5 linked regions of the Azoarcus sp. KH32C genome follow. The protein of the gene in region 1 binds, or shares a complex with, the protein of each later gene. Links are inferred from orthologs where the notes say so. Each region holds a gene or a part of one and is shown in the gene's direction. Other genes may lie near its edges. The genes, in order: dnaN, holB, dinB, holA and dnaX.

What was found.
Region 2: the proteins of dnaN (region 1) and holB are in contact, whole or in part, in a cryo-EM structure (PDB 8GIZ), measured with the Escherichia coli proteins. The link is inferred for Azoarcus sp. KH32C from one-to-one orthologs.
Region 3: the proteins of dnaN (region 1) and dinB are in contact, whole or in part, in a solved structure (PDB 1OK7), measured with the Escherichia coli proteins. The link is inferred for Azoarcus sp. KH32C from one-to-one orthologs.
Region 4: the proteins of dnaN (region 1) and holA are in contact, whole or in part, in a cryo-EM structure (PDB 8GIZ), measured with the Escherichia coli proteins. The link is inferred for Azoarcus sp. KH32C from one-to-one orthologs.
Region 5: the proteins of dnaN (region 1) and dnaX are in contact, whole or in part, in a cryo-EM structure (PDB 8GIZ), measured with the Escherichia coli proteins. The link is inferred for Azoarcus sp. KH32C from one-to-one orthologs.

Annotation. Positions count from the first base shown.
Region 1 is NC_020516.1:1,022-3,944, forward strand. The notes cover bases 1-2,901. They hold dnaN (DNA polymerase III subunit beta), read left to right. Parts: upstream 1-849; coding sequence 850-1,953; downstream 1,954-2,901. Other genes in these bases: dnaA (chromosomal replication initiator protein DnaA), read left to right, coding at 1-734; gyrB (DNA topoisomerase (ATP-hydrolyzing) subunit B), read left to right, coding at 2,039-2,901. In the rest of the region: more of gyrB, read left to right, coding at 2,902-2,923. UniProt on the Escherichia coli protein: Confers DNA tethering and processivity to DNA polymerases and other proteins. Acts as a clamp, forming a ring around DNA (a reaction catalyzed by the clamp-loading complex) which diffuses in an ATP-independent manner freely and bidirectionally along dsDNA.
Region 2 is NC_020516.1:3,241,304-3,244,325, reverse strand. What follows is about bases 12-3,011. They hold holB (DNA polymerase III subunit delta'), read left to right. Parts: upstream 12-980; coding sequence 981-2,042; downstream 2,043-3,011. Other genes in these bases: AZKH_RS14255 (TatD family hydrolase), read left to right, coding at 2,412-3,011; AZKH_RS14260 (PilZ domain-containing protein), read left to right, coding at 2,039-2,404; tmk (dTMP kinase), read left to right, coding at 358-984; mltG (endolytic transglycosylase MltG), read left to right, coding at 12-361. In the rest of the region: more of mltG, read left to right, coding at 1-11; more of AZKH_RS14255, read left to right, coding at 3,012-3,022. UniProt on the Escherichia coli protein: Part of the beta sliding clamp loading complex, which hydrolyzes ATP to load the beta clamp onto primed DNA to form the DNA replication pre-initiation complex.
Region 3 is NC_020516.1:4,597,344-4,600,283, forward strand. The notes cover bases 1-2,918. They hold dinB (DNA polymerase IV), read left to right. Parts: upstream 1-847; coding sequence 848-1,990; downstream 1,991-2,918. Other genes in these bases: AZKH_RS20675 (TraB/GumN family protein), read left to right, coding at 1-839; AZKH_RS20685 (carbonic anhydrase), read left to right, coding at 2,121-2,879. Also shown: AZKH_RS20690 (YdgA family protein), read right to left, coding at 2,930-2,940. UniProt on the Escherichia coli protein: Poorly processive, error-prone DNA polymerase involved in translesion repair and untargeted mutagenesis. Copies undamaged DNA at stalled replication forks, which arise in vivo from mismatched or misaligned primer ends.
Region 4 is NC_020516.1:1,396,439-1,399,393, reverse strand. The notes cover bases 11-2,943. They hold holA (DNA polymerase III subunit delta), read left to right. Parts: upstream 11-939; coding sequence 940-1,947; downstream 1,948-2,943. Other genes in these bases: AZKH_RS06255 (glutamate-5-semialdehyde dehydrogenase), read left to right, coding at 2,061-2,943; lptE (LPS assembly lipoprotein LptE), read left to right, coding at 434-943; leuS (leucine--tRNA ligase), read left to right, coding at 11-422. In the rest of the region: more of leuS, read left to right, coding at 1-10; more of AZKH_RS06255, read left to right, coding at 2,944-2,955. UniProt on the Escherichia coli protein: Part of the beta sliding clamp loading complex, which hydrolyzes ATP to load the beta clamp onto primed DNA to form the DNA replication pre-initiation complex.
Region 5 is NC_020516.1:928,833-931,812, forward strand. Bases 21-2,978 are described here. They hold dnaX (DNA polymerase III subunit gamma/tau), read left to right. Parts: upstream 21-496; coding sequence 497-2,461; downstream 2,462-2,978. Other genes in these bases: AZKH_RS04210 (patatin-like phospholipase family protein), read left to right, coding at 21-425; AZKH_RS04220 (YbaB/EbfC family nucleoid-associated protein), read left to right, coding at 2,486-2,809; recR (recombination mediator RecR), read left to right, coding at 2,814-2,978. In the rest of the region: more of AZKH_RS04210, read left to right, coding at 1-20; more of recR, read left to right, coding at 2,979-2,980. UniProt on the Escherichia coli protein: Part of the beta sliding clamp loading complex, which hydrolyzes ATP to load the beta clamp onto primed DNA to form the DNA replication pre-initiation complex.

The DNA of each region.
Region 1 (2,923 bases):
GCTACTACCGCTCGCTCGACCTCCTGCTGATCGACGACATCCAGTTCTTCAACAACAAGAACCGGACGCAGGAAGAGTTCTTCCACGCCTTCAACGCGCTGACCGAGGCGAGGAAGCAGATCGTCATCACCTGCGACACCTACCCGAAGGACATCCAGGGCCTCGAAGACCGCCTGATCTCGCGCTTCGACTGGGGCCTGACGGTGCAGATCGAACCGCCCGAGCTCGAGATGCGCGTCGCGATCCTGCAGAAGAAGGCCGAGGCGCTGCGCGTCGACCTGCACGACGATGTCGCCTTCCTGATCGCGAAGAACCTGCGCTCGAACGTGCGCGAGCTCGAAGGCGCGCTCAACAAGGTCGTCGCCTTCGCGCGCTTCCACGGCCGCGGCATCTCGCTCGAAGTCGCGAAGGAGGCGCTGAAGGACCTCCTCAACGCGCACAACCGCCAGCTCACGATCGAACACATCCAGAAGACGGTCGCCGACTACTACAAGATCAAGATCGCCGACATGCACTCGAAGAAGCGCACGCGCGTGATCGCCCGTCCGCGCCAGGTCGCGATGTGGCTCGCGAAGGAACTCACGCCGATGTCGCTGCCGGCGATCGGCGAAGCCTTCGGCGGACGCGATCACACGACGGTGCTGCACGCCTGCCGCACGATCACCGAGCTGCGCCTCGGCGATCACCAGCTCAACCACGACGTGCACGTCCTCACGCAGGTCCTGCGCGGATGAGCCTGCGAGCTGCGATGCGCCCTGCCTCTGCCTATCTCTCCCCTATTTGTAGACAGCACCTCCTGCACGCGCCGTCCGCGCAACCCGTATAACCCACTCGGAAGACTCTGACGCCATGCTTCTGCTCAACACCAACCGCGACGCGATCCTTGCACCGCTGCAGTCGGTCGCCGGCATTGTCGAAAAGCGCCACACCCTGCCGATCCTGTCGAACGTGCTGATCGAGAAGCGGGGCGACCAGCTCACGATGCTTGCGACGGATATCGAGATCCAGATCCGCACGACGACGGGCGGGCACATCGGTGGCGAGGATGCTTCGATCACGGTTGCGGCGAAGAAGCTGCAGGACATCCTGCGCGCGCTGCCCGCCGGCGAAGTGACGCTGACGCTCGACGACAAGCGCCTGACGGTCAAGGCCGGCCGCAGCCGCTTCGCGCTGCAGACCCTGCCCGCCGCGGACTACCCGCGCATGAACCTGCCCGAAGCCGAGGCGACGCGCTTCACGGTGAGCCAGAAGCAGTTCAAGCGCCAGCTCGCGCAGGTCGCCTACGCGATGGCCCAGCAGGACATCCGCTACTACCTCAACGGCCTGCTGCTGATCGTCGCCGGCACGGAACTCCGGATGGTCGCGACCGACGGCCACCGCCTCGCCTTCGCTGCGAGCGCCCTGCCCGTCGAACTGGCACGCGCCGAAGCGATCCTGCCGCGCAAGACCGTGATGGAACTCGCGCGCCAGCTCGCCGACACCGAAGACCCGGTCGAAGTGATCCTCGCCGGCAACCAGGTCGTGTTCCGCTTCGGCCCGATCGAGCTGGTGTCGAAACTCATCGACGGCAAGTTCCCCGACTACGAGCGCGTGATCCCGCAGAACCATCCGAAGATGATCACCTTCGAACGCGCGCCGCTCCTCGCGACGCTGTCGCGCGTCGCGATCCTGACCAACGACAAGTTCCGCGGCGTGCGCCTCGTGCTCGGCGACGGCAGCCTGAAGATCGCCAGCACCAACGCCGAACAGGAAGAAGCCCAGGAAGAGCTCGAAGTCGATTACCACGGCGATCCGCTCGACATCGGCTTCAACGTCACCTACCTGCTCGACGTGCTCAACAACACCCATGAAGACCATATCGAATGGCGCTTCAACGACGGCAATTCGAGCGCGCTGGTGACGCTCCCGGGCAACGACCAATTCAAGTACGTGGTCATGCCGATGCGAATCTGACGCCGGCCGGCGCACCGCCGGCTGTGTGCCCTCCGCCCCGGGCCCTCCCGGGGCGTGTTCTTTGATGAATCACCCGAGATAGACGATGTCCGAACCGCAAAACCTGCCTCAGTCCGCCCCTGTCCCCGCCGCCGGCTCCGGCGCCTACGACGAATCGAGCATCCAGCAGCTCGAAGGTCTGGAAGCCGTGCGCAAGCGTCCCGGCATGTACATCGGCGACACCTCCGACGGCACCGGCCTGCACCACATGGTGTTCGAGGTCGTCGACAACTCGATCGACGAGGCGCTGGCCGGCCACTGCGACGACATCGTCATCACCATCCACCCCGACAACTCGATCTCCGTGTCCGACAACGGCCGCGGCATCCCGGTCGGCGTGAAGATGGACGACAAGCACGAGCCCAAGCGCTCGGCCGCTGAAATCGTGATGTGCGTGCTGCACGCCGGCGGCAAGTTCAACCAGAACAGCTACAAGGTGTCCGGCGGCCTGCACGGCGTCGGCGTCTCGTGCGTGAACGCGCTATCGAAGTGGCTGCGCCTGACGGTGCGCCGCGACGGCAAGAAGCACTTCATGGAGTTCCACCGCGGCGTGCCGCAGGATCGCGTGATCGACGTCGTCGACGGCATCGAGGTGAGCCCGCTGAAGGTCCTCGGCGAGACGAGCAAGCGCGGCACCGAGGTGCATTACCTCGCCGACGAGGAAATCTTCGGCACCATCGAATACCACTACGACATCCTCGCAAAGCGCCTGCGCGAGCTTTCGTTCCTCAACAACGGCGTCAAGATCCGCCTCATCGACCAGCGCTTCGGCAAGGAGGAGGACTTCGCCTTCGCCGGCGGCGTGAAGGGCTTCGTCGAATACATCAACCGCACCAAGAGCGTGCTGCATCCGACCGTGTTCTACGCCGAAGGCACCACGCGCATCCCGACCGGCCACGGCCACGACGCCGAGCTGGGCGTCGAGGTCGCG
Region 2 (3,022 bases), 3.2 Mb from region 1 along the record:
GGAAACGGGGCGGCCGGAGGATCGCGGTCTCGTCGCCTCGGTCTTTATCAATCGTCTGCGTGCCGGCATGAAACTGCAGACCGATCCGACCGTGGCCTACGGCTACGGCGAAGCGCTGGATGGACGCCTGCGCAAGTGGCACCTCGAAACCGACCATCCCTATAACACCTACACCAGGACCGGCCTTCCGCCGACGCCGATCGCGATGCCCGGGCGCGAAGCCCTCAACGCGGCCGTGCGTCCGACACAGACCGATTTCCTGTACTTCGTCTCGCGCGGCGACGGCAGCAGCGAGTTCTCCAGGAACCTCGACGAACACAACAAGGCCGTCAGCCGTTATCAGCGGGGGCCAGGAAGTTGAACCAGAAACGCGGACGATTCATCACCTTCGAAGGCATCGACGGAGCCGGCAAGAGCAGTCAGATCGCCGCCGTCGTCGCGCTGCTCGAAGCGCAAGGCCTGAAGGTCGTGCAGACGCGTGAACCCGGCGGAACGCCGCTCGGCGAGCGCTTGCGCCAACTGCTGCTGCACGAGCCGATGAACCTCGAAACCGAAGCCCTGCTGATGTTCGCCGCGCGCCGCGAGCATCTTGCCGCCCGCATCGAGCCGGCGCTGGCCGCCGGCGAATGGGTCGTATCGGATCGTTTCAGCGATGCAACCTACGCGTACCAGGTCGGCGGCCGAGGGCTGGATCCGGAAAAGTTTTCGGCGTTGGAAAAATGGGTCCACCCCGACCTCCAGCCCGACCTGACACTGATCTTCGATCTCGCCCCGGAAATCGCCGCGGGACGCGTCGCGGGCACCGGTGTCGATCCCGATCGCTTCGAACGCGAGCAACGCGACTTCTTCGAACGCGTGCGGGCCGCCTACCTGGAACGCGCGCGGCAAGCCCCCGAACGGATCGTCGTCGTCGCCGCCGATCGGGCGCCCGACGAGATCCGCGCCGAGGTCTGTCGCATCGTCACGGAGCGCTGGTTCCGATGATGCTCCCGTGGCTGACCGAAAGCTGGTCGCGCCTGGTCGGCCTCGGCGATCGGCTGCCGCACGCGCTGCTCTTCGTCGGCCCCCCGGGGCTCGGCAAGCGCGCGCTCGCCGACGCGCTCGCCGCCCGTCTGCTGTGCGCCTCGCCCGGTGTCGATGGCCATGCGTGCGGCCACTGTGCGCAGTGCCAGTTGCGCCTTTCGGGCAACCATCCCGACCTGCTGCCCGTCGTGCCCGAGGCCGACGCGGCGGGCGCCGATGGCGAGGGCGGGGAGGGGAGTGAGACCGCGGGCAGCGCCAGCGAAAAGAAAAAGTCCACGCAGATCGTCATCGAGCAGATCCGCGACCTGCAGGAGACGCTCTCCGTCACCGGGCACCAGGGTAGCCGCCGCGTGATCATCGTCGATCCCGCCGAGGCGATGAACGCCTATACCGCCAACGCCTTGCTGAAACTGCTCGAGGAGCCGCCCGCCGGCTGCGTCTTCCTGCTCGTTTCGTCGGCGCCCCGTCGGCTGCTGCCGACGATTCGTAGCCGCTGCCAGCAATGGAGCTTTTCCCGCCCGGGCGAGCACGAGCTGAAGGAATGGCTGGCCAAACAGGAAGCCATCGACGGCGAACTGCTGGCGCTGGTCGGCGGCATGCCGCTTGCGGCCCAGCGTCTGGTACAGAACGGGGCGGGCGCGATGCACAAGCGCTTCGTCAAGGAAATCGCTCAGATCCCGGCGACCGACCCGCTCAAGCTGGCCGGCCAGTGGGAGAGCTGGCTGAAGTCGAAGGAAGCGTTGGCTGCCGGATTCGGCATGGTGCAGCTCGTGGAGTGGCTGCAGCGCTGGGTGACCGATCTCGCGAGCCTGCGGCTCGGTGGCCGGGTGCGTTATTTCCCGGGCGAGGAAGGGACGCTCGCCGCGCTTGCTCAGCGCACCAGCATCGCCGCAGCGACGAACTGTTACAATGAAGTCTCCCGGATTCGCCGGGTATCGCAGCATCCGCTCAACGCCAGGCTGATGCTCGAGGATATGTTGCTGCGCTATGCACGCGCCCTGACCGGATCCCGCCGATGAGCGAAGCCCCCAAGCCGAGCGTCGCACGCCCGAGCGTGCTGTCGCTGAACATCAACTCGAAGTCCGCGCTCTATGCGGCCTACATGCCGTTCCTCGCCAACGGCGGCATCTTCGTGCCGACGCCACGCGTGCATACGCTCGGCGACGAAGTCTTTATGCTGCTACAGTTGATGGACGACCCGACCAAGCATCCCGTCGCCGCGACTGTCGTGTGGGTCACGCCGCACGGTGCGCAGGGCGGGCGGACGCAAGGCATCGGCGTGCACTTCAGCTCTGATGAATCCGGCAAGGCGCTGCGGCATCGCATCGAACAGATCCTTGCCGGTCACCTCGGCTCCAATCGTCCCACGCATACCCTCTGATTGACCGATGTTCGTAGATTCGCACTGCCATCTGGACTTTCCGGATCTCGCCGCGCGCGAGGACGCCGTTCTCGCCGCGATGGCGGCCAAGCGCGTCGGCCACGCCTTGTGCGTGGCCGTGAAGCTGGAAGACTTCCCGCGCGTGCTTGCGCTCGCCGAGCGGCACCCGAATCTCTCGGCTTCCGTCGGTGTGCATCCCGACAACGACGGCGTCGAGGAGCCTGACGTCGAGCGCCTGCTGGCGCTTGCCGAACACCCGAAGATCGTCGCGATCGGCGAGACAGGGCTCGACTACTACTGGCAGAAGGACGCGCCGGAATGGCAGCGCGAGCGCTTTCGCACCCATATCCGGGCGGCTCGCGCCTGCGGCAAACCCCTGATCGTCCACACGCGCTCGGCCGCCGAGGACACGCTGCGCGTGATGCGCGAGGAAGGTGCCGGCGAGGCGGGTGGTGTAATGCATTGCTTCACCGAGTCGCGTGAAGTCGCGGAGGCGGCCCTCGACCTCGGCTTCTACATCTCCTTCTCCGGAATCGTCACGTTCAAGAGCGCGCGTGACCTCAAGGAGGTCGCCCGCTTCGTGCCGCTTGACCGCCTGCTGATCGAGACGGACTCACC
Region 3 (2,940 bases), 4.6 Mb from region 1 along the record:
TCGTCCTGCTCGTCTGCAATGCGCACGCAGCCCCCTTCGAGCATGGCCTGCTGTGGGAAATCAGCCGTCCCGGCATCGCGCCGAGCTACCTCTTCGGCACCATGCACATCGCCGATCCCCGCGTGCTGAAGCTGCCGCCCGCAGTCTCCAAGGCCTTCTCCAACTCGCGCACCTTCGCGCTCGAGCTCTACCCGGACGAAGCCGTCGCACAACGCTTCAACGAAGCCAGCCAGCTCGAAAACGGCGCCCGCCTGTCGCGACTGCTCTCGCCATCCGCCTACGCCGCGCTCGAATCCCGGCTCGTCCAGCGCGGACTCAGCCAAGAGCGCCTCGACCGCCTCAAGCCTTGGGCGGCCCTGCTGCTTGCCACCGCCGCCGCGATCGACGGCGGCGAAAGCCTCGACATCTCGCTCTACGTCCGCGCCCGTTACGCCAACATGCGCATCGAAGAACTCGACAGCGTCGAAGAACAGATCGCCGTCTTCGACGACCTGCCCGAAGACACCCAACTCGCACTGCTCACAGTCGCCCTCGAACGCTACGACGCGCTGCACGACGAACTCGAAGACAGCATCCGCGCCTACCTCCGCCGCAATCTCGCCGAACTGACGACGCTCGCGCGCCGCAACGCTGGCACAAGCACCGAAGAACGGCGCCACTTCGCCGTCTTCGAAAAAAAGATCATCGAGGACCGCAGCGTCACAATGGCCTACCGCCTGCAGGCCCACCTGCGCCGCGGCCACACCTTCGCCGCTGTGGGCGCCCTGCACCTCTATGGCGAAAAAGGCATGCTCAAGCTACTGCAGGACGACGGCTGGCAGGTCCGCCGCCTCTACTGACCCGCCCCATGCAACGCCGCATCGCCCACCTCGACATGGACGCCTTCTACGCGTCCGTCGAACTGCTGCGCTACCCGCAACTCACCGGCCAGCCCGTCGTCGTCGGCGGCCGGCGCGGAATGCTGTCGCCGGAAGAAGGCTTCCCCCACCTGCGCGACTACGTCGGCCGCGGCGTCGCGACGACCGCGAGCTACGCCGCACGGGCGCTCGGCGTGCATTCCGGCATGGGCCTGATGAAGGCTGCCGCGCTCGCCCCCGACGCGATCCTGCTACCGGCGAACTTCGACGACTACATCCGCTACTCCCGCCTCTTCAAGGCCGCCGTCGCCGAGATCGCGCCCCACATCGAAGACCGCGGCATCGACGAGATCTACATCGATCTGACCGAAGTCGCCGGCGAAACCGTCGAGCTCGCACAACGCATCAAGGACGCGGTGCGCACCGCGACCGGGCTCTCCTGCTCGATCGGCATCACGCCGAACAAACTGCTGTCGAAGATCGCCTCCGACCTGCAGAAGCCCGACGGCCTCACCGTCATCGATGAGGCCGACATCCCCACCCGCATCTGGCCGCTGCCCGCGCGCAAGATCAACGGCATCGGCCCGCGTGCAAACGAACGCCTCGAGGCGCTCGGCATCCACACCATTGGCGAACTCGCCGCGGCCGCGCCCGACTTCCTGGTCGGCGAATTCGGTCAGCACTACGGCCGCTGGCTGCACGAGGCCGCGCATGGGCGCGACGAGCGCCCGGTCGTCACCGAACGCGAACCGAAGTCCATCAGCCGCGAAACGACTTTCGAGCGCGACCTCGATGTGCGCGCCAACCGCGATGAATTGACGGCGATCCTCGTCAAGCTGTGCGAGCGCGTCGCGGGCGACCTCACGCGCAAGGGCTACGCCGGCCGCACGATCGGGGTCAAGTTGCGCTATGCGGACTTCCGCACAGTCACCCGCGACGTGACGCTCGATGCGGCCACCGACGATGCGGCCGCGATCCTCGCCGCGGTGCGAAGCTGCCTCAAGCGCATCCGCTTCGAGCAACGCCTGCGGCTGCTGGGCGTACGCGTCGGCTCGCTGTTGCGTCCGGGAGAGCCCGGCTCGGCGGACGGCAACTCCCCCGACGTGGGCGTCAATCTCCGTCTCTTCGACTGAACCCGCCCTCCCGTTTCATTAAAAAGAATTAATTTGACGGGTATCAAACTGAAACGGATTCCTCGTTGAATGCCATGCTGCAGGGCAACATAATACGAACGCTTCGTATTTATGCTAAAGGAGTGTTCACATGCAGTCTGCCAAGCGTCTTGCCTTGCTTCTATCCCTATCCGCCGCATCGTGCGCGTTCGCCGGCGACGCCGGTCATGCCGGCCATGCCTCCCACTGGACCTACGAGGGTCATTCGGGTCCCGAACACTGGGGCGAACTCGAACCTCATTTCGCGATGTGCGCCGACGGCAAGAACCAGTCGCCGATCAATGTGGATTCGACGATCAAGGCCGAACTCGCTCCGATCGCCTTCTCCTACACGCTCGAAAGCCGCGAAATCCTCAACAACGGCCACACGGTGCAGGTCAATTTCGCGCCGGGGAGCAGCATCGACGTGGCCGGACGCCATTACGAACTGAAGCAGGTGCATTTCCACACACCGAGCGAAAACCTGATCGCCGGCCGCAGCTTTGCCGCCGAAGCGCACTTCGTGCACGCGGACAGCAACGGCAACCTGGCCGTGGTGGCGGTGATGCTCGAGGAAGGCGCGAAGAACGATGCCATCGCCTTGCTGCAGGACAAGGCACCGAGGGCCGCGGGCGAGCACACCGCATTCGGCGACGGCCCGGCGCTCAAGTCGCTGCTGCCGCAGAATCGCGACTACTTCACCTACAGCGGCTCGCTGACCACGCCGCCCTGCAGCGAAGGCGTCACCTGGCTCGTGATGAAGCAACCGCTGACGATCGCCCGCAGCCAGGTCGAAGCGCTGACCCAGGCGATGAACGGTCCGAACAACCGCCCCGTCCAGCAGCTGAACGCGCGTCTCGTCCTGAAATAAGTCCGGGATGAGCCCGGGTGGCCTCGCGGACCGCCCGGGCTATCGGCGCATCAGCGCGCCG
Region 4 (2,955 bases), 1.4 Mb from region 1 along the record:
AGTTCAACACCGTCGTTTCGGCGGCGATGAAGATCCTCAACGCCCTCGAAAAGGCCGCGCGCGACGATGCCGCGGCCCACGCGGAAGTTGTCGAAGAGGGTCTGTCGATCCTGCTGCGCCTGCTCGCACCGATCACGCCACACGTCGCGCATGCGCTATGGAGCGAGTGTGGTTTCGCCGGCGACCTGCTGCAGGCCGCCTGGCCGGAGCCGTCGGAGAGCGCGCTCAAGCAGGACGAGATCGAACTCGTCGTGCAGGTGAACGGCAAGCTCCGCGGCAGCGTGAAGGTCGCCGCCGACGCGCCGACCTCGCAGATCGAAGCCCTCGCGCTGGCCTCGGAAGCCGCCGTGAAATTCATGGAAGGCAAGCCGCCGCGCAAGGTCGTGGTCGTGCCGGGCCGGCTCGTCAATATCGTCGTCTGAGGAAGCTCCGGATGTCCCACAGCCGTTCGCGTCGCCGCACGCTCGCTGCACTCGCCGCCCTCGCGACAGCCGGAGCGCTCTCCGGCTGCGGCTTCCAGCTGCGCGGCCCACGGCCGCTGGCGTTTTCGAGCATCTACTTAGGTGTAAGCACCCAGAGTGACCTGGGTGCGGCGTTGCGGCGCCGGATTCGCGCCAGCGGCAGCACCAGCGTCGAAGACGATCCGGCAAGAGCCGACGTGCGTCTCGAAATCCTGCGCAACGAACGCCACCGCGACATCCTGACGCTGACCGGCGCCGGCAAGGTCCGCGAGTATGAACTGACCTACTCGATCGCCTTCCGGCTCGTCGACCGCTCCGGCGCGGAGCGAATTGCCCCAACGGTCATCACCGCGAAACGCGAATACAATTTCGACGACTCGCAGGTGCTGGCGAAGGAACAGGAAGAGGCGCTGCTATACAACGACATGCAGGGCGACCTGGTCGAGCAGTTGGTGCGGCGCCTGGCCGCCGTCAAGTCGTGATCCTGCGCCCGGACCAGCTGCCAGGAATCCTCGAGAAACCGCTCGCCCCGCTCTACCTGCTGCATGGCAACGAGCCGCTCCTGGTGCTCGAAGCCGCGGACCTCATACGTGCCGCGGCTCGTCGCCAGGGTTACACGGAGCGGGAAACGCTGGTTGTCGGACAAGGCTTCAAGTGGGATGCACTGAATGCCGCCGCCGGCAATTTTTCGCTGTTCGGCGGTTCGAAGCTAATCGACCTCCGCATCCCCAACGGAAAACCCGGACGGGACGGCGGCGACGCGCTGCAACGCCACGCACGCAACGCGACCGACGGCGTCGTCACACTGATCACACTACCGGAACTCGACTGGGCGGCCCGCAAGGCGGCTTGGTTCACGGCGCTATCCGAAGCCGGGATTGCAGTCGAACTCAATGCCCCTGAACGCGAACGCTTGCCGGAATGGATCGGCGCACGACTCGCGCGTCAGAAGCAGAGCGCGGCGCCCGAAGCGCTCGCCTTCATCGCCGATCACGTCGAAGGCAACCTGCTCGCCGCACACCAGGAAATTCTCAAACTCGGACTGTTGCACGAGGAAGGCAGGCTGAGCCTTGAGGACGTGCAGGACGCGGTGCTGAACGTCGCGCGCTACGACATCGACAAACTCCGTCACGCCGTCCTCGAGGGGGACCCGTCGCGCTGCGTTCGACTGCTCGAAGGCCTACAAGGCGAAGGCGCCGCGCCGCCACTGGTGCTGTGGGCGCTCGCCAACGAAATCCGCACCCTCGCCTCACTCAGCACAGGTGTCGCGGCCGGCCAACAACTGACAGCGCTGATGAAGGCGGAGCGGATCTTCGACGAACGGCGCCGCCAGGCCATCCAGCGCGCGCTGCCGCGACTTCAGCCTGCGGCCCTGCGCGCGGCCCTGCTGCACGCGGCAAAGATCGATCGCATCATCAAAGGACTTACCGCCGGCGACGTCTGGGACGAGTTCCAGCAACTCGCCTTGCGCCTCTCGCGACGCTGACCGCTGCCGTAGCGACGCGTCACAGCTTCGCGCCATCCCTTCCGCACTGCCCACTGGCCGCGAAGGCACGTTCGATGTTTTAATCGTCTTTTGATTCGCAACACCGAACGCTCATGGATATCCAGGAATACATGCAGACCTTGGGCCGCCAGGCCCGCGCCGCGTCGCGCCAACTGGCGGCGGCATCGACCGCCGACAAGAACCGCGCGTTGCTCGCGATGGCTGCTGCGATCCGCGAGCGCAGCGCCGAACTTCTGGCCGCCAACGCCCGCGACCTCGAAGAAGCCCGTGCTGCCGGACTCGAACCGGCGATGATCGACCGCCTGACCCTCAGCGCGACGGGCATCGAAGCGATGGCCGCCGGCCTCGAACAGATCGCCGCCCTGCCCGATCCGGTCGGCGAAATCACGGACGTCAAGCGCCGTCCATCCGGCATCGAAGTCGGCAAGATGCGCGTACCGCTCGGCGTCATCGGCATCATCTACGAGGCCCGCCCGAACGTGACGGCCGATGCGGCAGCGCTCTGCCTCAAGTCCGGCAACGCCGCGATCCTGCGCGGAGGCAAGGAAGCCCTGCACTGCAACCAGGCGATCGCGGCCTGCGTCCGGAGCGGCCTCGCAGCCGCGGGCCTGCCCGAAGCCGCCGTGCAGGTCGTGGACACCACCGACCGCGCCGCCGTCGGCCATCTGATCACGATGCCCGAGTACGTTGACGTGATCGTCCCGCGTGGCGGCAAGGGCCTGATCGAACGCATCTCGCGCGAAGCGCGCGTGCCGGTCATCAAGCACCTGGACGGCAACTGCCACGTCTACGTCGAAACCCAGGCCGATCCGGACAAGATCACTCCGATCGTCGAAAACGCCAAGACACAACGCTACGGCACCTGCAATACCGCCGAGTCGCTCTTGATCGACCGTGCCGTCGCCAAACGCTTCCTGCCCGAGATCGGACGCATGCTGGCGGCCAAGCACGTCGAAATGCGCTGCTGCCCGGAATCGCTCGCGATTC
Region 5 (2,980 bases), 930 kb from region 1 along the record:
TCGACGGCGACGGGGCGATGTCTCTCGGCGCCAACGTCCTGCGCCTGCACGGTTTCTTCACCGGCAGCCCTGACCGTGATCTGCCGGAAGTCGGCCGCACCCAGCTGGGCGGGCCCTTCCGCCTGACCGGCTACCGCTACGGCGAAATCGCCGGCGACCAGGTCGCACTCGCCAGCGCCGCCTACTACCGTCTCATCACCCGCCTGCCGGATTCGGTCGGTCGCGGCGTCTATGCCGGTGCGACCGCCGAATGGGCTGACGTGCGCAACTACGGCGCCTCGCTGACGCCGAACCCCGGGCGGCGGCGCGCGATGTCGCTCTTCCTTGGCGCCGACACCGTGCTCGGCCCCTTGTATCTCGGCGCCAGTTACCTGCCCGAGCTGGGTGAGATGCGCTACTACCTGCAGATCGGTCAGCCACAATAGCGGCGAGGCCGAAGTGACCGGTGCAGACGAATTCATCCGGGCAGCCGGGGGCGCTCTGCTAGAATCCCGCCATGAGTTATCAGGTTCTCGCGCGCAAGTGGCGGCCCAGGAGCTTTGCCACGCTGGTCGGTCAGGAGCACGTCGTACGGGCGCTCAGTCATGCGCTTGCGACGGGCCGTCTGCATCACGCCTGGCTATTCACCGGGACTCGCGGGGTCGGCAAGACCACGATCTCGCGCATCCTCGCCAAGGCGCTCAACTGCGAGACCGGCATCACCGCCGAACCCTGCGGCAAATGCTCCGCATGCACCGCCATCGACGCCGACCGCTTCCCCGACTACGTCGAGATGGACGCGGCCTCGAACCGCGGCGTCGAGGACATGGCGGCACTGCTCGACAAGGCCGTCTACGCGCCGGTGCAAGGCCGCTACAAGGTCTACATGATCGACGAAGTGCATATGCTCACCGGGCATGCCTTCAACGCCATGCTGAAGACCCTCGAAGAGCCGCCCGAGCACGTCAAATTCATCCTCGCGACGACCGATCCGCAGAAGATCCCGGTCACCGTCCTGTCACGCTGCCTGCAGTTCAACCTCAAGCAGATGCCGCAGGGCCACATCGTCGATCACCTGTCGCGCATCCTCCAGGCCGAAGACGTTCCGTTCGAGGCATCGGCGCTGCGTCATCTCGCCAAGGCGGCGTGCGGCTCGATGCGCGACGCGCTGTCGCTCCTGGACCAAGCCATCGCCCACGGTTCCGGCAAGGTCGAGGAAGAGCAGGTCACGCACATGCTCGGCACGGTCGGCGACGACCACCTGTATGCCGTCCTCGACGCGCTCGCCGCCGGCGACGTCACCGCCTTGCTCGCGGTCGCCGACCGCATGGAAACGCGCAGCCTCTCCTTCGACGCCGCCTTGCAGGCCCTCGCGTCGCTGTTCAATCGCGTCGCCCTCGCGCAATTCGCGCCGGCTGCGATCGGCGACGATGCCGAACGCCAGCGTCTCGCGCCCTATACCGAAGCCTTCGACCCGGAATTCCTGCAGCTCGCCTATCAGATCGCGATTCACGGCCGCGACGAGCTGCCGCTCGCGCCTGACGAGTACGCCGGCTTCACGATGACGCTGCTGCGCCTGCATGCCTTCCGCCCCGAACAGCCCCCGGCGCTGGGAAGTCCCGCCGCGGCCGGTGGTGGCGGGAGCGCAGCCCGTGGCCCGGTCCCCGCCCGTCCTGCACCCGCGGCTCAACGCCCCGAGCCCGCGCCTGTCGTTCCGGCCGCGCCGGCCCAGAATCGCAGTGAGGCCGCTCCGGCACCGCGTCGGGCGGAAGTCGAGCCGGCCCCGTCTGCCCCATCGGCGCCCGCCGCCGGACGAGCCGAGGCGCGCAGCGAACCCGCCTCGTCGATCCCGCCGTGGGAAGACCTGCCCCCTGAGGCCCAATTCGGCCATGCTGCCGCCGCACAGTCGCGCCCGGCCCCGGTTGCCGCTGCTCCGGCGGCCATCGTCGCCGAAACCGTCGCCCCGGCTGCACGGATCATCGAGCCGGCGCCGCAGTCTGCTCCGGCGAGCGCTCCGCAGGCTCCGATCGAGTCGCCGCCCGCGAGCGAAGGGACTACTCCCGCCGGCGCGGCGAGTCCCGACGCCCTGGCGGGCCTCGCGGCCGGGCAATGGCACGACACCCTGCGCGCATTGGGGCTGGGCGGCATGGTGCGCGAATTCTCCCAGCACTGCGAATGGCTGGGATTCGTCGACGGCGTGCTCGAGCTGCGTCTTTCCGAGGCGCACCGGCACCTGTTGAGCATGAACCCCGGCCTCGTCGACCGGCTGCAGGATATCCTCGTCGCCCATTGCGGGCAGCCGCTGAAGCTGCGCGTGCAGGTTGGCGCCATTGCCGGCGAAACCCCCGCCCAGCGCGACGAGGCCGAGCGGCGCGTGCGCCACGCCGAGGCGGTCGCGGCGCTCGAGCGCGATCCTTTCGTACGCGAACTGATTGAACGATTCGATGCAACCCTCGTGGAAGCGTCGGTCAAACCTCTCTAAGCCAATTTTTTTGGAGATCTGACCATGATGAAGGGCGGAATCGCTGGCCTGATGAAGCAGGCCCAGCAGATGCAGGAAAACATGAAGAAGATGCAGGACCAGCTCGGCAGCATCGAAGTCGAAGGACAATCGGGCGCCGGCATGGTCAAGGTGCAAATGACATGCAAATACGACGTTCGTCGTGTCAGCATCGACCCGTCCGTGATGGACGACAAGGAGATGCTCGAGGACCTCGTCGCCGCGGCCGTGAACGACGCCGTGCGCCGCGTCGAGACGACGACCCAGGAGAAGATGGCCGGCTTCACCTCGGGCCTCAACCTGCCGCCCGGAATGAAGCTGCCCTTCTGATCCGATGTCATCTCCTTCCAGCCTCGACGAACTGATCGAGGCCTTGCGCGTGCTGCCCGGGGTGGGGCCCAAATCCGCCCAGCGGATGGCCTACCACCTCCTGCAGCGCGACCAGCGCGGGGCGCAACGCCTCGCGCAGGTGCTGGGCCACGCGCTCGAAGTGCTGCGCCA